DNA from 4 places in the Arthrobacter sp. D1-29 genome. Region 1 is predicted to be linked to each of the others. Evidence: riboswitches for the same ligand, from Rfam matches in the RefSeq annotation. Region 1 holds a riboswitch; each other region holds the start of a gene.
What was found. Region 1 has a riboswitch for S-adenosylmethionine ahead of metX (homoserine O-acetyltransferase MetX). Riboswitches for the same ligand answer to the same signal wherever they lie in the genome.
Positions count from the first base shown of each region.

Region 1 (4,205 bases):
GACGCAGACCTGGCGGCCGTCCAGCTCATCCCGGATCTGCTCGCCGGCTGCCCTCGCCTGCTCCACACCCAGGGTGGTCAGGGGAATCCGATAGTCCGGGACCCTGTTGTAGATCGAGGTATCGGCGTTGGCTGCAGACTGGCCGTGCCGGATCATGATAATTTTCCCGGGCGCACTCATAAGCCCCAAGCATAGGTGGCGCCGGCGCGGCGCAGCTCTTTGACCGGGTAATGCACCAGCAAAGAACCAGAAACTACAGGCAAGATGGGAGCATGTTGGTTCCCTCCCGCCGTCGGCTGCGCCTTGAAGTCTGGATCGTCTTGGGGCTGTCCCTGGGCCAGTCCGCCGTCTACTCCGTGGTCCAGCTGCTGGATAAGATGACGCGCGCCCCGCTGGCGGAAGGCACCTCAACGCTCAACCGCTCGCAGAGCACCCGCGAATACTTCGATCTCACCTACCAGTTGCTGGACATCGTCTTCGCGCTGGTGCCGGTCCTGCTGGTGATCTACTTCCTGTCCGACCAGCGGCAACCGGGGGCGGGGGACGGCGCACATGCAGGTTCGGCCTTCCGGAAGCTTGGCTTCAACTTCGCCAGACCCGGAAGGGACATGCTGCAGGGTCTAGGACTTGCGGCCCTGATCGGTATCCCGTCACTTGGCCTCTACGCGGCAGGGCGGGCCTTGGGCATCACCACTGCCATCATTCCCAGCGCCCTGGATTCCTACTGGTGGACAGTGCCGGTGCTGATCCTGTCTGCCATGCGGCATGCTGTGGTGGAGGAAGTCATCGTGGTGGGCTACCTGATGGACCGTTTGGGGAAGTTTGGCTGGAGCATGCCATTGGCAATCTTCGCCAGTTCCATGCTGCGCGGCAGCTACCACCTCTACCAAGGCTTTGGGCCCTTCATCGGCAACGCGGTCATGGGTGTGGTGTTCGCCTGGCTCTACACCCGCACAAAGCGGGTGATGCCGCTGGTCATTGCGCACGCACTGTTGGACATTGTGGCGTTCGTTGGCTTCAGCCTCTTTGGGTCTGCCATAGGCCTCGGGTGAAAAACCAAGGAACGACGGCGGCGTTAAAGTAATTCGGCCGCCATCGGCAGGTGGCGTCATTGGCACCCGCTGATGGCGGCCGAAGCTTGTTCCCAACGGCCGTTGACCGGCCGGGGGAGGGCTTAGATGGTGACTGCCCCGGAGGCGGTTTCGAAGGTGACGGAAAGGATTCCCGGGGTTCCATGCGGAGCCACCCATTCCACCGCTACATCCTCAAGCGGCTTTTCGACAGGTTCGCCGAGCCATTCGGTCACCCGCTCCGCCGAGCCTGCAATGGTCAGGCAGGACATCTTGACATTGCTTTCGTAGGCGTTGGACGGGTGCAGGGCGGGATCGCCTTCCCACTTGAGCATGTACGGGACCTGGGGATCAGCGATGAGGCCCAGGATTCCGATCTGCTTCCATACAAGTTCGCGGCCGTCGGGGAACTTCCGGTTGCCGTTGACGGCGGAGCGTCCCAGCCGGCGTTCGAAGGGGGCGAGGTCGTCCACTTCGACGCACCAGCCCATCCAGCCGCCGCCGGCAGCAGAGCGTGCCCGGACGGCCTGTCCGAACGGCGCTTTATCCGACGCCGGGTGGTCAAGGACCTCCACTACTTCAAGGTATTTGTGGCCCGCGAGTGGAATGATCATGTTCCGGGTTCCGAAACGGGGGTGCACTCCACCCTTCACGGCTTCGACGCCGAGGGCGGACGAAATTCGTTCGGTTGTGGCAGCCAGGCCATCGTGTTCACAGGCGTAAGAGACGTGATCCATGCGCATGCCCTTCATCTTGGCACTTTGTGATCGGGCTCTCAGCTAAGGGTAGCCTTACCCACTTTTTACTTTGTGTCATGAGTGGACATTAAGCCCGAAACCATGGTTAGGAAGTCTGCTGACTATGGCCTTGGGGAGGCAGCTGACGCCCCTCCTGCTTTCCATCGGTATTAGCGAAATGGCCGACGTCGTGGATGCAGCCGGGCAGTTGCGGGCACCGTAGCCGCAGGCCGGGAAAGTCATAACCAGTCACACTCTTGGTCAAGAGGCATGGCTGTTTCGTACACTCGAAGCAGGTCATGAGTGCCAGTGACAGCCCCGGCTTGCTGGCCGGCAACCCTCCTTCCGCGGTGGGGTGCCCCGGGTGAAGACCTGGCCTGCCGGTCATTTGACGGCGGGCAAGCGCGTAGAAAAGGTCCTCACATGACGATTACCGTCTCCCGCACCGCCGTACCTGAAAACGGAGTGGTCCAGTTCGCCACTATCGGCGGACTCGAGCTCGAAGCCGGAGGCTTCCTGCCGGATGTCACCCTGGCGTATGAAACCTGGGGCACACTCAACCATGATGCCTCCAACGCCATCCTGATCGAGCACGCCCTGACAGGCAGCACCCACGTCACGCGGGGCGACACCGATGAACCGGGCTGGTGGGAACAGCTGGCCGGGCCCGGTGCGCCGGTGGATACTGACAGGTTTTTTGTGGTCTCCGTGAATATCGTGGGCGGATGCTATGGCTCCACCGGACCTTCGTCGCCTGCCCCTGACGGAAAGCCGTGGGGCTCCCGCTTCCCCCTGGTCACCCTCCGGGACAGCACCGTTGCCGAAGCCCGGCTGGCTGACCTGCTGGGCATCCAGAGCTGGTTCGCCGTCCTGGGCGGCTCAATGGGCGGCGCGCGTGCCCTCGAATGGGCTCTGACCTACCCTGAGCGGGTAGAACGGTGTGCCGTAGTATCGGTCGGCGCCGCGAGCACGGCGGAGCAGATTGCCTTCGCCCAGGCCCAGACCCTGGCGATCCGCCAGGATGCCAACTTCAACAACGGCGATTACTATGGCGGTCCCTGTCCGGAGGACGGCCTGGCGCTGGCTCGCCGGATAGCCCACATCACCTACCGCTCGGCCCGGGAACTGGACGGCAGGTTCGGACGCCTGGCCCAGGCGCCGGAAACACCGTTCCAGGCACCGGCGCTGGGCGACCGCGGCCGCTATCAGGTGGAAAGCTACCTGGACCACCAGGGCAACAAGCTGGTTCGGCGCTTTGACGCCAACAGCTACATCGCCATCACAGAGGCCCTGATGAGCCACGATGTTTGCCGGGGGCGCGGCTCCCTGGACGAGGCCCTGGCCAAGGCGACAGCCCGGTTCTTTGTGGCGGCCGTGGACAGCGACAGGCTCTACTTCCCGTCCCAGTCACACGAGTTGGCGGCAGCCCTGCCGGGCGACGTTGATGTGCACATCATTGAATGCCCCATCGGCCACGACGGCTTCCTCACCGAAATCGGACAGCTGGGCAACCAGCTCAGGACGACATTCCTGGTTTGAAGAAGTTCCTGCTCTAGAAAATATCCCTGGTCCAGAAAGTCTTCCTGGTCCAGAAAGTCCTGGCCTGGAAAGTTCCCGGCCTCAGAACCTCGCCGGGACAGTTCTTGCGTCAGCCGTTCATGATTTCGGCCCGGCGCGCCATGTACTCATCCATGGCCATTTCGCCGTTGCTGTACTGCTGGTCAAGTTCTGCAAGCTTGCGGGCACGGTAGCCCTGCGGGGCCGACGGCGGCGGGGGAGTCGAGGGGGCCGCCGGCTTCTGCGGTTCCTGTCCCCGGTCCCGGGGAGGCACTGCCTGGCCGTACGGCGGGCGCTGCTGGTCCGGCGTCGGAAGCTGCTGGCCCGGCAGTGGCTGGAACGGGGGAAGGGGCTGGCTGGGCGGCAGAGGCTCCGGGCTGCTGATCTGGCGGAAGCCGCCGCTCATGTAGTCCTGCTGCGTGTAGCCGTCGCGGGGCTGGTTGCTCTGCGGTCCCGGACGCGGGCCGGGGAAGTAGTCCGGGTACCGCCCGGAGAAGCTCTGTTCCTGGTTCCGGCGGTGGACGTATTTCCGGTACATCCGCATCCCCATCGGAATCAGGAACGACAAAACGATGATCCAGAAAAACAGGTTGTTCACGGTGCTGCGCCTCTCATATGTGTCCTTCCAGCTTAGCCCCGGACGCCTTCCGGACTGTGGGGATGCCAAGAAAGGCTCCATAGCCAGCCACGGCGGCCTCCACCGCCTGCTCCACGTCAGTGTTTTCGCCCGCACCGGCAAAAGCGGCGTGTGACCCTGCCGGTGTGGACAGACGGATGTCCAGCTCGCACCGGCCGGGCAGCATGGTGTGCCGCCAGGAACCGGCCATCCTTCCGTTGAGCA
Region 1 covers NZ_CP096383.1:1,586,593-1,590,797, forward strand. Annotated here, with positions in the region: gene M1E17_RS07315 (histidine phosphatase family protein) at 1-156, opposite strand, end outside; gene M1E17_RS07320 (CPBP family intramembrane glutamic endopeptidase) at 273-1,052, shown strand; gene M1E17_RS07325 (VOC family protein) at 1,175-1,813, opposite strand; SAM riboswitch class IV at 2,103-2,218, shown strand; gene metX (homoserine O-acetyltransferase MetX) at 2,231-3,346, shown strand; gene M1E17_RS07335 (hypothetical protein) at 3,456-3,962, opposite strand; gene M1E17_RS07340 (winged helix DNA-binding domain-containing protein) at 3,976-4,205, opposite strand, start outside.

Region 2 (4,205 bases), 2.0 Mb from region 1:
CATCGCCGGCAGCTGGCAGGACCACCTCCTCCACCAGCTGCTCCTGCATTAGCCCCCGCCCCCTTTCCGGCACCAAGTCCGAGACCCGAACCCAGTGGAAGGCAGCCACCATGAGCAACGAGGCCCTGAGTAACGAGCCTATGAGGAGCGAGGCCCTGAAAGCTGACGCGCGTACCGCAGTCATCCTGGGCGGCGCCCGCACTCCCTTCGGACGATTCCGGGGCAGCCTGGCCGCGCTGTCATCCAGTGAACTGGGCGCCCACGCGATCCGCAGTGCACTTGAAAGGACAGGCGTGGACCCCGGCCAGGTCCATGCGGTGATCGTGGGCCAGGTCATCCAGGCAGGTGCAGGGCAAGGACCCGCGCGGCAGGCAAGCCTGGCAGCAGGCATTGGCTGGGACGTTCCCACGGTAACCATCAACAAGCTCTGCCTCTCCGGACTCACTGCGGTGATCGACGCCGCCAGGATGATCCGGGCCGGCGAGGCAGACTTCATCGTGGCAGGGGGCCAGGAATCCATGAGCAACGCCCCGCACCTGCTTCAGCGCCTTCGCAACGGTGTGGCAATCGGCGACGCCCCGCTGATGGACTCACTGAATTACGATGCCCTGCAGGACCCCGTCTCCGGCGTCCTCCAGGGCGCCGCAACCGATGCGGGCAACGCCGAACGCGGAATCAGCCGGGCGGACCAGGACGCTGTTGCCGCGAGGTCCCATCAGCGGTCGGAGGCAGCGAGCTCCGCCGGACTGCTTGCTGCCGAGATCGCACCGGTCAAAGTACCGCAGCGCCGTGGTCCAGCACTGATGGTGGATTCTGATGAAGGCATTCGCCCGGGCACGACGGCGGAGGCCCTGGCTGCCCTTAAGCCCGCCTTCTCCACGGCCGCGACTGCCACTATCACCGCCGGATCCGCCTCTCCCCTTTCAGACGGCGCGGCCGCCGTCGTGATTGCCAGCAAGGCCGCCGCGGAACGTGCCGGACTGAGCTGGATCGCCGAGATCCGCAGCCACGGCCAGACTGCCGGCCCGGACGCTTCCCTGCATTCCCAGCCGTCCCGCGCCATCGAACGCGCCCTGGCTGCGGAAGGGCTTGGCGTGGCTGATCTGGACCTGATCGAAATTAATGAAGCCTTCGCGTCCGTGATTATCCAATCGGCCCAGGACCTGGGCGTCAGCACGGAGCGGATCAACGCCGAGGGCGGCGCCATCGCCTTGGGCCACCCAGTGGGCGCCTCAGGCGCACGCCTTGTGCTGCACCAGGCGCTGGCGCTGCAGCGGCGCGGCGGCGGCACCGGGGTTGTGTCCCTCTGCGGCGGCGGGGGCCAAGGCGAGGCTCTCATCCTCAAGGCCTGAAATGTAGTGCGCCAAGCCCCAGGAACCCTGACGGACCGCGTTGACGGGCTAGCGCCTGCCGTACTTCCGGTGAACTGCCTGCTTGCTGACGCCCAGGCACAGGGCGATCGCTTCCCATGAGAGTCCTGCCTGGCGGGCGTTCCTGACCAAGGCAGCTTCGGCCCGCCCTACTTCCTTCTGCAGCTCCGCCACGGCATAGAGTGCCTCGGCCGGGCCCTTCCCATCCATCGATCCAACGAGTGTCTTCATCCGATCCACCTCCACGACGTCAACATTAGTTGACACCACTTCGTTCGTCAACCTACGTTGACGCTCAGACTGGTGCCACCTCAGGCCGGTGGAGCCGCGTGAACTGTGAGCGGGACCAGCCGGTGGGTGCAGGACGCACGTTCCAGGCTCAGGGTGCCCGGAGCGGCCCTGTTGTTGACGCCGGTGTCATCACACCAGTCCACGCCGTACGGGACAGCGCTGACTCCGCCCTCTCCGGCAGCCATGGTCTCCGGAACGGTGAAGACAAAGGTGAAGCCGCCGTCGTCGGTCATGGGAGCGAGCTCCTCCAGGACCGTCTGCCCCGCAGCATCCGTCACCGTCACCTGGATGCGGGCATCCGCGCCGTAGAGCGCATCACAGGTGGTGTCCTGCGCGGAGACCGTAACCTTCCCGCCAGCCTGAACGGCCGACGGGGAGACAAAGTACTCCGGCGGCCCGCAGGGCGGCGGAGCGAAGGGGTCCCGGCAGCCTGTCAGTGCAAAGGCAAGGGATGCGACGGCGAGGACGACCGCGGTCCATCGCAACCGGTTTTGCACTGCTGGCCTTCCCCGCTGTTTGCCCACACAGTCTTTTCCCACAGATCGTTCACCCATATCCTGCTGTTTCCCCATACCGTGATTGTCCGGCATGGCGTTGGTTACGCAACATGACGATGGCGGCGGTGCGGGGCGGCGGGCCAGGTGTTACGTTTTTGGGCAGTAATGAGTACCGGCGCCAAGCCCTGACTGGCCGGTCGGCAACCCTCCCTTTCGCGGCGGGGTGCCTCAGGTGAATACTCGGCATATCGAAAAAATTCGAGCTGCAAGCGTGAGAGAAGGAGATCCGTCGTGACAGACGCACCTGCCACTGAAGAAAAGCTGTCCTACCGACTGATCACAGGGCCGGATGACCGCTCCTTCTGTGAGCGGATCTCAACCGCATTGGCGGAGGGCTACGTCCTGCACGGCAGCCCGGCCGCAACGTTCAACGGCAGCAGCGTGATCGTGGCGCAGGCCCTGGTCCTCCCGGCTGCGATCGCCTCCGCGGACGCCGCCGTCGCCACCGCTGTGGACGATCTGGAAACTGCCGGCGAAGAGCTCGAATTCGACGGCGAGGGCCACGCATGAGCTACGCAGGAGACCTCACCCCGGAGGAAGCCTGGACCAAGCTGGAGCAGGGCGCCATCCTGGTGGATGTGCGCACGGAGGGCGAATGGGCGCATATCGGCATCCCGGACACCAAGGCGACCGACAACGATCCCCTTTTCATCCAGTGGACGTTCCCGGGTGGCATCCCCAACCCCGATTTCATCAATGACCTGACACAGCAGGCACCCGAGGACACCGGCACGGAACTGGTGTTCCTGTGCCGTTCCGGGGCCCGGTCCATAGCTGCAGCCATCGCCGCCACCCAAGCAGGCTACACGTCCTACAACGTCCTCGAGGGCTTTGAAGGCGAGCCGGACCGCTACGGCGAACGCACCGTCAATGGCTGGAAGAACCGCGGCCTGCCTACGAATCTGGGAACGAACTAAGTGACATTCAATGAAGATGCCGCCGGCTGGAGTCCTGACACCCAGGCAGTCCGTGGCGGGCTGGACCGCACCAATTTCCAGGAGACCGCCGAGCCGGTCTTCCTGAACTCCGGGTTCGTCTACGAATCGGCCGCAGCTGCCGAACGCGCCTTCACCGGCGAGGACGAGCGCTTTGTCTACTCCCGCTACGGGAACCCCTCCGTAGCCACCTTCCAGGAACGGCTCCGCCTCCTCGAGGGCACCGAGGCGTGCTTTGCGACGGCGTCGGGAATGTCTGCAGTCTTCACCGCCCTGGGTGCCCTGCTGGCTGCCGGTGACCGCGTGGTTGCGGCCCGCTCGCTGTTCGGTTCCTGTTTCGTGATCCTGAACGAGATCCTGCCGCGCTGGGGCGTGGAGACCGTCTTTGTGGATGGCCCGGACCTGGACCAGTGGCGTGAAGCATTGTCCCAGCCCACCACCGCAGTCTTCTTCGAGTCGCCGTCCAACCCGATGCAGGAAATCGTGGACATCGCGGCAGTCAGCGAACTGGCGCATGCCGCCGGAGCCACCGTCGTCGTCGACAACGTCTTTGCCACTCCCCTGCTGCAGCGCTGCGGCCAGCTGGGCGCGGACGTCATTGTCTACTCCGGCACCAAGCACATCGACGGCCAGGGCCGAGTCATGGGCGGGGCAATCCTGGGCACCAAGGAATTCATCGACGGCCCCGTGAAACAGCTCATGCGCCACACCGGACCCTCACTGTCCGCCTTCAACGCCTGGGTCCTCACCAAGGGGCTGGAGACCATGGCGCTGCGCGTCAACCATTCCTCGGCCACCGCCCTGAGGCTGGCAGAGTGGCTGGAACAGCAGCCTGCGGTCAGCTGGGTCAAATACCCGCTGCTGAAATCCCACCCGCAGTATGAGCTCGCCGCCAAGCAGATGAAGGCCGGCGGCACCGTGCTGACCCTAGAACTCGCGACGACGGCCGGACGCTCGGGCAAGGAAGCCGCCTTTGCGCTGCTGGACGGGCTGCGGATCATCGACATCTCCAACAACCTCGGCGACGCCAAGTCCCTCATCACCCACCCTGC
Region 2 covers NZ_CP096383.1:4,765,825-4,770,029, forward strand. Annotated here, with positions in the region: gene M1E17_RS21730 (GNAT family N-acetyltransferase) at 1-52, shown strand, start outside; gene M1E17_RS21735 (acetyl-CoA C-acyltransferase) at 141-1,352, shown strand; gene M1E17_RS21740 (AsnC family protein) at 1,401-1,601, opposite strand; gene M1E17_RS21745 (hypothetical protein) at 1,682-2,215, opposite strand; SAM riboswitch class IV at 2,320-2,436, shown strand; gene M1E17_RS21750 (DUF1737 domain-containing protein) at 2,450-2,728, shown strand; gene M1E17_RS21755 (rhodanese-like domain-containing protein) at 2,725-3,135, shown strand; gene M1E17_RS21760 (O-succinylhomoserine sulfhydrylase) at 3,136-4,205, shown strand, end outside.
Region 2: linked by a shared signal. The riboswitch ahead of M1E17_RS21750 (DUF1737 domain-containing protein) and the one ahead of metX (homoserine O-acetyltransferase MetX) in region 1 are both predicted to bind S-adenosylmethionine.

Region 3 (4,205 bases), 900 kb from region 1:
ATCGATTCCTACGCCTATTCCCGTGTGGGCTATCACCGCGGCCTGGATTCGCTGCGGCGTAACGGCTGGCGCGGCGTCGGCCCCATCCCGTGGGAGCATGAGCCCAACCGCGGTTTCCTGCGTGCGCTCTATTCGCTGGGCCGTGCATCGGCGGCCATCGGCGAGGCCGAGGAACCGGAACGGATCGAGAAGTTCCTCAACGACTCCGACCCGGCAGCGAAAGCGGCCATCGAAGGCAAGTAAACCAAAAGTTAAATAACGACGGCGGGTGGTCACCTTTATTGAAAAGGTGGCCACCCGCCGTCGTTCCTTCAGAGTTTTTGTCCAGATATGGCGACCAAAAGTCCCTTTTGGTCGCCATATCTGGACAAAAACTCCGTAGTGGAGGGGGAGCGTGGGGCTAGCTGGGCTTCGTCAGGCCTGTGCGCGCCATGGCATCCGCATAGGCCACGTGCATTTCTTCAAGGTACTGTTCCTGCCGGGCCGGAGTACCGGCGAAGGCTCGGCCACTGAGGGAGCGGACCTTGTAGGTTTTCAGTCCGCGGCGCCAGAGCAGGGGCACCTCGGTCTTCAGCAGCAGGTTGGCCAGGCGGTTGGCTTCGGTGCCGTGGGCCACGATGACGGAAGCCCGGGGCACGAGGGCCAGGAACTTGAGCAGCGGCTTGAGGCCGGAGGCGATCTGGTCCGGCGTGAACTTGCCGTTGGGCTCGCCCGGGGTGTGCCACGGGTGGACGTTCCACGGCATCACGAACTCCGGACGCAGGCCCAGTTTCCACTGGACGCCCAGCATGCGGGTGGCGGCGTCGTCGTCGCCGGCGGTGATGAACCCGGACTTGTCCGCTTCGCCGATGTTCGAGTACAGGCTGATGATGCGGCATTCATCCACGTCGTGCATGGGGTCAACGTAGGGAACTTCGGTGTGCGGCTTGACGCTCTGCAGGGAATCGCACAGCTCGTTGACGGCTGCGACGTTGGGTTCGTAACGGCGGCTCATGAGCTGCTCGCGAAAAGATTCAGGTGCCAGGGCTGTCATGTATTGCTATGTCTCCTGCGGGGCTCGGTGATGCTGCCAATCCGGAAAATGGGCGCATCGTGGCGCGGCAGGTTCCGGGATGGTTTGAAATGTGGAGTGGACCGATTCCTGGTCGGTCCTTATCAGTTTAGCAAGCCCCGCAAAACGCAGGCACGCCCAAGGCCTTCCCGTGATGGAAGGCACAGGGCGCCGGGATCGCTGCACCTACCAGAGGCGCTGGCTGGCGCGGCGGGCGCCCTCGCCGAGCGCCTCAAGTTTGGCGAAGGCGATCTGCGGGTGAACCCGGCCGCCCAGCCCGCAGTCCGTGGACGCAATAACATTCTCCCGGCCCACCAGCTCGGCGAAGCGGACAATCCGGTCAGCCACGAGATCCGGGTGTTCCACCACGTTGGTTGCGTGTGAGACCACTCCGGGAATGATGGCCTTGCCCTCGGGAAGCCTGGTGTCTTCCCACACCCGCCACTCGTGCTCGTGCCTGACGTTGGCGGCCTCGAAGGAGTAGGCCCCGGCATTGACCTGCAGCACAGATCCAACGATGTCCGCGAACGGAATGTCCGTGGTGTGCGGCCCGTGCCAGGAACCCCAGCAGACGTGGAGGCGGATCTGTTCCTGGGGCAGGTCGCGCAGGGCCCAGTTGGTGGCCTCGATGCGCAGCTGGATGAACTTGAGGTAGTCCTCCAACGACGGCTCGGGGTTGATCTGATCCCAGCTTTCCGCGAGTGAGGGGTCATCGAGCTGCACCGTCAGGCCGGCGTCGATGATGGCCTTGTATTCCTCCCGCATGGCATCAGCGCAGGCGTACAGCAGTTCCTCGTCCGACTTGTAGTACTCGTTGGCCACCCTGGCGCACGAACCGGGGGAGAGGGACGCCAGAAAGCCTTCCGTCAGGCCCGCCGCGGCCAGGCCCTTTTTCAAATTGGTGACATCGGAGGCCACCAGGTCATGCCCCGTGTAGGTCAGGGGTCCCGCGATTTTCGGCTGCGTCACGCTTTTGCGGTGCGCCAGGATGCCCGAGGACGGATCGGTGTACGCGTCGTTGAAAGCCAGCCGGTCCCGGCGGTCCGGAAACGACGTCAGCACAATATGCCCCGGAGACGAGCGATGCACCACGGGGTCCTTCCACCTGTCCACGTCAGTGGGTTCCAGGCCGCCCAGCCTGGCGAAGGAGTAGTTCCACCAGGCGCCGTAATCAACGGAAGTGGACATGGTGTGCCCGTACTCGCCGTCGTTCGCAATGTCGACGCCGAGGTCTTTCTGCCGCTGGACCACATCCGCCACCGATGCTTCCAGCAGCTCCAGGAATTCGGGCGTGATGCCCTCGGATTCCTTTGTGGCGTTTGCCGCGATGAGCTCCGGCGTGCGAGGCAGTGAACCTGCATGCGTGACCTGGATGTGGTCAGTATTGGGGGACATGGATACTTCCTTTCCATCGGTCCTGGCAGTAGCACCTGCGGACAGGATTGTCCCTGCACCCGCGGTTGCTGCGGCGTCAGCGAGCCAGGTCTCTCGGCCGCTCCGGATGGGTACTCTCACTTAATGTCATCAGCCGGGTGCGGGCAAGCCTTCGCCGGATTGTTTCATCGGATGGCGGCGGAGGCGGGGGTGGAGAAACCAAGGGCCCGCGGGCCACGAACAAGTGGAGAAACCCCGGCATCCGCTAAACTTGGCTGGTAAGAGCCCCGAACTCTTGCCTGGCAGGCCACTGAATCTGTGCCTGCCGGACTGTAGCCGTCGGGGCATTCTCATGAACGGCGCTGACTTCCGGCTGAACACCTGCTGCCTCACCTGGGTGGATCAACCGGAATGCGGCCCGAACGAATGGGGGAGGATCCCATGCCAGCTATCGTGATCGTAGGAGCCCAATGGGGCGACGAGGGAAAAGGCAAGGCCACTGATCTCCTCGGCGGCCGCGTCGACTATGTGGTTAAGCCCAACGGCGGCAATAACGCCGGGCATACCGTCGTCGTAGGCGGTGAGAAGTATGAGCTCAAGCTCCTTCCGGCCGGCATTCTCAGCCCCAATGCGGTTCCCATCATCGGCAACGGCTGTGTGGTGAACCTTGAAGCCCTGTTCCAGGAAATTGAGGGGCTCCAGGCCCGCGGCGCAGACACCTCCAAACTGCGCGTCTCCGCCAACGCACACCTGGTGGCGCCTTTTCACCAGGTGCTGGACAAGGTCACCGAACGTTACCTCGGAAGCCGCGCCATCGGCACCACGGGCCGCGGCATCGGGCCCGCCTACATGGACAAGGTGGCCCGGCTGGGCATCCGTGTCCAGGACGTCTTCGACGAATCCATCCTCCGCCAGAAGGTGGAAGGATCGCTCCGCCAGAAGAACGAGCTCCTGGTCAAGGTCTACAACCGCCGCGACATCGATGTTGAGGAGATTGTTGAATACTTCCTGTCCTTTGCCGAGCGTCTCCGCCCGCTGGTCATCGACAGCACACTGGTCCTGAACAAGGCCCTGGATGAGGGCAAGGTAGTGCTCATGGAAGGCGGCCAGGCCACCTTCCTGGACGTGGACCACGGCACCTACCCGTTCGTCACTTCCTCCAACCCCACCGCCGGCGGAGCCTCCGTTGGCTCCGGCATCGGTCCCACCCGGATCTCGCGCTCCATCGGCATCATCAAGGCGTACACCACGCGTGTGGGCGCCGGCCCGTTCCCCACGGAGCTCTTCGACGAGATGGGCGTGTACCTGCAGAAGACGGGCGGCGAGTTCGGCGTCAACACCGGCCGTCCCCGCCGCTGCGGCTGGTACGACGCCGTCCTGGCCCGCCATGCGTCCCGCGTCAACGGCTTCACGGACTACTTCGTCACCAAACTGGATGTACTCACCGGCATCGAGCAGATTCCGGTGTGCGTGGCCTATGACGTCGACGGGGTCAGGCATGACGAAATGCCCATGACCCAGACCGAGTTCCACCATGCCAAGCCCATCTTCGAGTACTTCGAGGGATGGACCGAGGACATTACCGCGGCCCGCACCATGGATGACCTGCCGGAGAATGCACGCAACTACGTCCTGGCCCTGGAAAAGCTCTCCGGCACGCGCTTTTCCGCCATTGGCGTGGGTCCGGACCGTGACCAGACGATTGTGGTTAACGACCTCATCAATGACTAACTGTTTCTGAAAGTCCGACGCCGGCGGGTCACCTTGAACAGGTGGCCCG
Region 3 covers NZ_CP096383.1:689,618-693,822, forward strand. Annotated here, with positions in the region: gene M1E17_RS03300 (DUF3151 domain-containing protein) at 1-243, shown strand, start outside; gene M1E17_RS03305 (uracil-DNA glycosylase) at 401-1,033, opposite strand; gene M1E17_RS03310 (cobalamin-independent methionine synthase II family protein) at 1,238-2,446, opposite strand; SAM riboswitch class I at 2,457-2,559, opposite strand; gene M1E17_RS03315 (adenylosuccinate synthase) at 2,867-4,156, shown strand.
Region 3: linked by a shared signal. The riboswitch ahead of M1E17_RS03310 (cobalamin-independent methionine synthase II family protein) and the one ahead of metX (homoserine O-acetyltransferase MetX) in region 1 are both predicted to bind S-adenosylmethionine.

Region 4 (4,205 bases), 890 kb from region 1:
CAACATCAGAAAGTAGAACCATAAATGATTCTGTCTACAGTCACGGATGAAGTCATCGCTGACCGCTCCCCGGCCGCGTTCCCCCGAATTTTCGAAACAACCAAGGCCGAAGGAATCTCCGATGTTGAGATCCGCATGGTCGAAGCCAAGCGATTCCCTGTAGTGGATCCAGATGCCTGGGACCGCCTCAAATCAACATCACAAGAGTACGAAATCACCCTCTCCGCCGTTTCACCCGGCCTGTTCAAGGCTCCGCTGAACAGCGACCTGCTATCCCTGCACTCGAACGGCATCCTGGAGATGAGCCTTGATTTGGCAGAACGGCTGGAAATTAACACCCTGATCGTCTTCGGCGTGCAGCGCAGCCACCAGGACACCGCATCAGATCTCCAGCGCGTCATCGAGATTCTTGGACAGACGTCCGACCGTGCCGCTAAACGGGGCTTCACCGTGCAGCTGGAAAACATTCCAGGCTCCTGGGCTGACACGGGCGATAACTGCCTGGCCCTGCTCGAAGGCGTTGGCAGGGACAACTTCGGATACGTGTGGGACACCGGTAATCTCTACGAAGCTGAAGAGAAGCCCTTCCATCAAAGCTACGAAAAACTCAAGCCATACATCAAAAACGTTCACCTCAAAGACGGTCGCTTCATCGATGGCGTTATGACTTGGGAGCACTTCGGAACCGGGGTAACCGACATCGCCGGACAGGTCTCCGCCCTTAAAGCAGACGGCTACGAAGGCAAACTCACCATGGAAGCCAAGTGCGAACCCCATATGGACGAAGACTTCATTGCGTCCGTCCGCTACCTGAAGTCAGTGCTGTAAGGCCCTCACAATTGGTCGGTATGCGGGCCTTCTTTGAGCCATAGGGTGTCGCCGTCGACTCTCTCCAGCTCATCCGATGCGAAGTATGCGTGACCGGCAAACAGACCTGACCTGTCCACTTTCACATAGCCGATCCGCAACAGCCTTTCCGCCGTGTGATGGGGCAACGAGGAGGTGGCAGCGAATGCGTGAATCGCTGTGCCGACGAGGCCTCCCGTTTCAGGGTCGGTCTGACCCTCCGCCGTCACTGCCTCCGGATCCCCCATCTTCAGTGCTTCCACTTTGCCGATCTTCTTGCCATCCGGCGCTACAACGTGCATTCCTTCACGCACCTGCTCGATGACCGCCATGGTGTTCTCCTTCATGCAAAGCAACCACTGAGTGCAGAATAAGTGTAGGACTGACTCAGTGGCAGTAACAGAGGTGTGTATCAGCACTTCCAGGCTTGCCGCCGGTGATGCGCCAGTGGATCAGGCGCCGCTGGCCTCCTTGGCGGCACGGAAGCCGGCTTCAAGGTCTGCCAGGATGTCATCGATGTGCTCGATGCCCACGGAGAGGCGGACCAGTCCCGGGGTCACGCCGGCCACGGCCTGCTGCTCCGGGGAGAGCTGGCTGTGCGTGGTGGAGGCCGGATGGATGACCAGGGACCGGACGTCCCCGATGTTGGCCACGTGCGAGTGCAGCTCCAGCGCGTCCACGAACCGCTTGCCCGCCTCGGCGCCTCCGGAAAGATTGAAGGACACGATGGCACCCGTGCCCTTGGGGCCGTATTTCCGCCCGCGCTCGTACCAGGGGCTTGAGGGCAGGCCCGCGTAGGCGACGGATTCGACGTCGTCACGCGCTTCCAGCCAGCGGGCCACTTCGCCGGCGTTGGCCACGTGGCGTTCCACCCGCAGGCTCAGGGTCTCCAGGCCCTGCGAGATCAGGAACGCGTTGAACGGGGACACCGCCGAGCCCAGGTCCCGCAGGAGCTGGACCCGTGCCTTGAGGATGTAGGACAGGTTGGCGCCCAGGGCGCCGCCCTCGCCGAGGTCGCGGGCGTAGACCAGCCCGTTGTAGGTGGGGTCCGGGGTGTTGAAGCCGGGGAACCGCTCCGGGTCCTTGCCGAAATCGAACTTGCCGGAATCCACGATGACGCCCGCGATCGCTGCGCCGTGGCCGCCCAGGTATTTTGTGGCCGAATGCACCACAATGTCCGCGCCCCATTCCAGCGGACGGATCAGGTACGGCGTGGACAGCGTGTTGTCCACGATCAGCGGCACGCCCGCCTCGTGGGCAGCCCCGGATACGCCCTCAATGTCCAGGACATCCTGGCGGGGGTTGGACACCACCTCGGCGAAGAAGAGCTTGGTGTTCGGCTGCACCGCGTCACGCCACTGGTCCAGGTTGTCCGGGTCCGCTACGAACGTGACGCTGATGCCGAACTTCTTCAGCGTGTGGGCGAAGAGGTTGTAGGTGCCGCCGTAAAGGCTGGGGCTGGCCACGATGTGGTCCCCGGCTTCGGCGATGTTCAGGACCGCGAAGGTCTCCGCCGCCTGGCCGGAGCTGAGCAGCAGCGCTGCCAGGCCTCCTTCCAGGCTGGCAATACGCTGCTCCACCGCGTCCTGCGTGGGGTTGCCGATGCGCGTATAGATCGGCGCCAGCTCGGCCAGTGCAAAGCGGTTGGCAGCGCTTTCCGCACTGGGAAACACGAAAGACGTGGTCTGGTAAATGGGCAGTGCCCGGGCGCCGGTGGCAGAATCCGGCTCCTGCCCGGCATGGATCTGGCGGGTTTCAAAAGACCATCCGTTGGACATTCAAGGCTCCTTTGACGTGGGCCCGGGGCATGTTGGGAGCACCACGGGCCGCGCTTGCCATCCGGCCGTTGCCGGACAGCCAGGTCCTCACCCGGGGCACCCCACCGCGGTTGGAGGGTTGCCGGCCAGCGAGCCGGGGCTTGGCGCTGGCGCTCATGACCTGAGCTCAGTGTAGGGGCAAAGGTGCATGCCGACAGAATCACGGCGAACCGTTTCGCCGCCCTGCCGAGCACACTGTAGGCATACATTGATCATCGGCGACGGCGTTGCGGACTTCCGCGACGAGGACGCCGACGTGTTCGCCCTCATTGTGGCCTCCGAACTTTCCGGAAACCGCTCGTGGAGGCGCCCGCGGCCAGCCCGGTGGCTGACTGCAGTGCTCAGTGATGCTCTACGCGGGTCGAAAACTCGCTGCCGAGTCCGGCGCTGATCTTTGCGGCGGCGTCCTGGAGCAGCGGGAGGTGCTCCAGCAGTTCGCGCGTCGTCAGGGCGGTGGACGACAGGCCAAGCCCGGCGAACACCCGTCCGTCGCCGCCGCGGACAGGCACCGCAATCGCGCGCAGCCCGGTTTCGAATTCCTGGTCCACTTCCGACCAGCCGCGCTCGCGTATCTTCGCGAGGCGCTCTTTGAGAGCGGCGGGGCTCGTGATGGTGTGCGGCGTGATCGCCTCAAGTCCGGTTGTGTCGAGATAGTGGCGCAGGCCCGCCGCTGGGAGATCGGCGAGGATCACCTGTCCCATCGCGCTCGCATAGGCCGGGAGCCGGGTGCCGATGACAAGCGAGAGATTGCTAATCCGCCGCATCGAGATGCGGCTTATATAGACGATGTCCGATCCGTCGAGTGTCGCCAGCGTGCAGGTCTCTCTCACCTCGGCGACGATCTGCTCCATCACCGGCTGCGCGATCTCCCTGAGGTCGAGCGAGTTCAAATAGGCGTATCCGATGGTGAGGACGCGCGGCGTCAGTAAGAAGCCGCGCCCGTCGGCGCGGACATAACCGAGTGCCTCGAGGGTGATCAGAAGGCGTCGTGCGGTGGGACGGCTCAGTCCCGCTGCGGCTGCGACCTCTGTCAGAGTCAGCCGCGGACGGTGATCAGCGAAGGCCAAGATGACCGCGAGTCCCCGCTCGAGGGACTGAACATAGTCGCGTTGGTCTAGACCCTCAGGCCGCCTACTCATCCAACATCTCCGATCACTCGAACCCGAACCCTGCATGTCCGTGAAGCGGACGTGCCTTTCCGATGCACTGTAATTCAGATCCCGGTCGAACCGGTCGCGCCTCAGTAGTCCGCTGGCTTGATCCATGGCGAACTGATCATTGCCGCGAGCACCACGAGGCCCCCCTGTCGCCAAGCGGCGACAGCGCGCTTTATCCCATCGGCGAGATCTTGCGGGGAGGTCACCGTGAAGCCGGTCGCGCCACACGCCGCGGCGATCCCGGCGATGTCCACCTCGGCAAGGAAGGCAGTCGCTGGCGGCTGGGGCCGCTCGGCGTCGGGAAAGAGGTCGTGGACGGGCTGACTGCTCGCCGCATAGCCACCATTCTGGAGTACCACGATGAGACCGTCGACGCGCTCGCGCC
Region 4 covers NZ_CP096383.1:2,478,740-2,482,944, reverse strand. Annotated here, with positions in the region: gene M1E17_RS11190 (sugar phosphate isomerase/epimerase family protein) at 25-828, shown strand; gene M1E17_RS11185 (hypothetical protein) at 834-1,178, opposite strand; gene M1E17_RS11180 (bifunctional o-acetylhomoserine/o-acetylserine sulfhydrylase) at 1,299-2,624, opposite strand; SAM riboswitch class IV at 2,670-2,785, opposite strand; gene M1E17_RS11175 (IclR family transcriptional regulator domain-containing protein) at 3,005-3,730, opposite strand; gene M1E17_RS11170 (thiamine pyrophosphate-requiring protein) at 3,904-4,205, opposite strand, start outside.
Region 4: linked by a shared signal. The riboswitch ahead of M1E17_RS11180 (bifunctional o-acetylhomoserine/o-acetylserine sulfhydrylase) and the one ahead of metX (homoserine O-acetyltransferase MetX) in region 1 are both predicted to bind S-adenosylmethionine.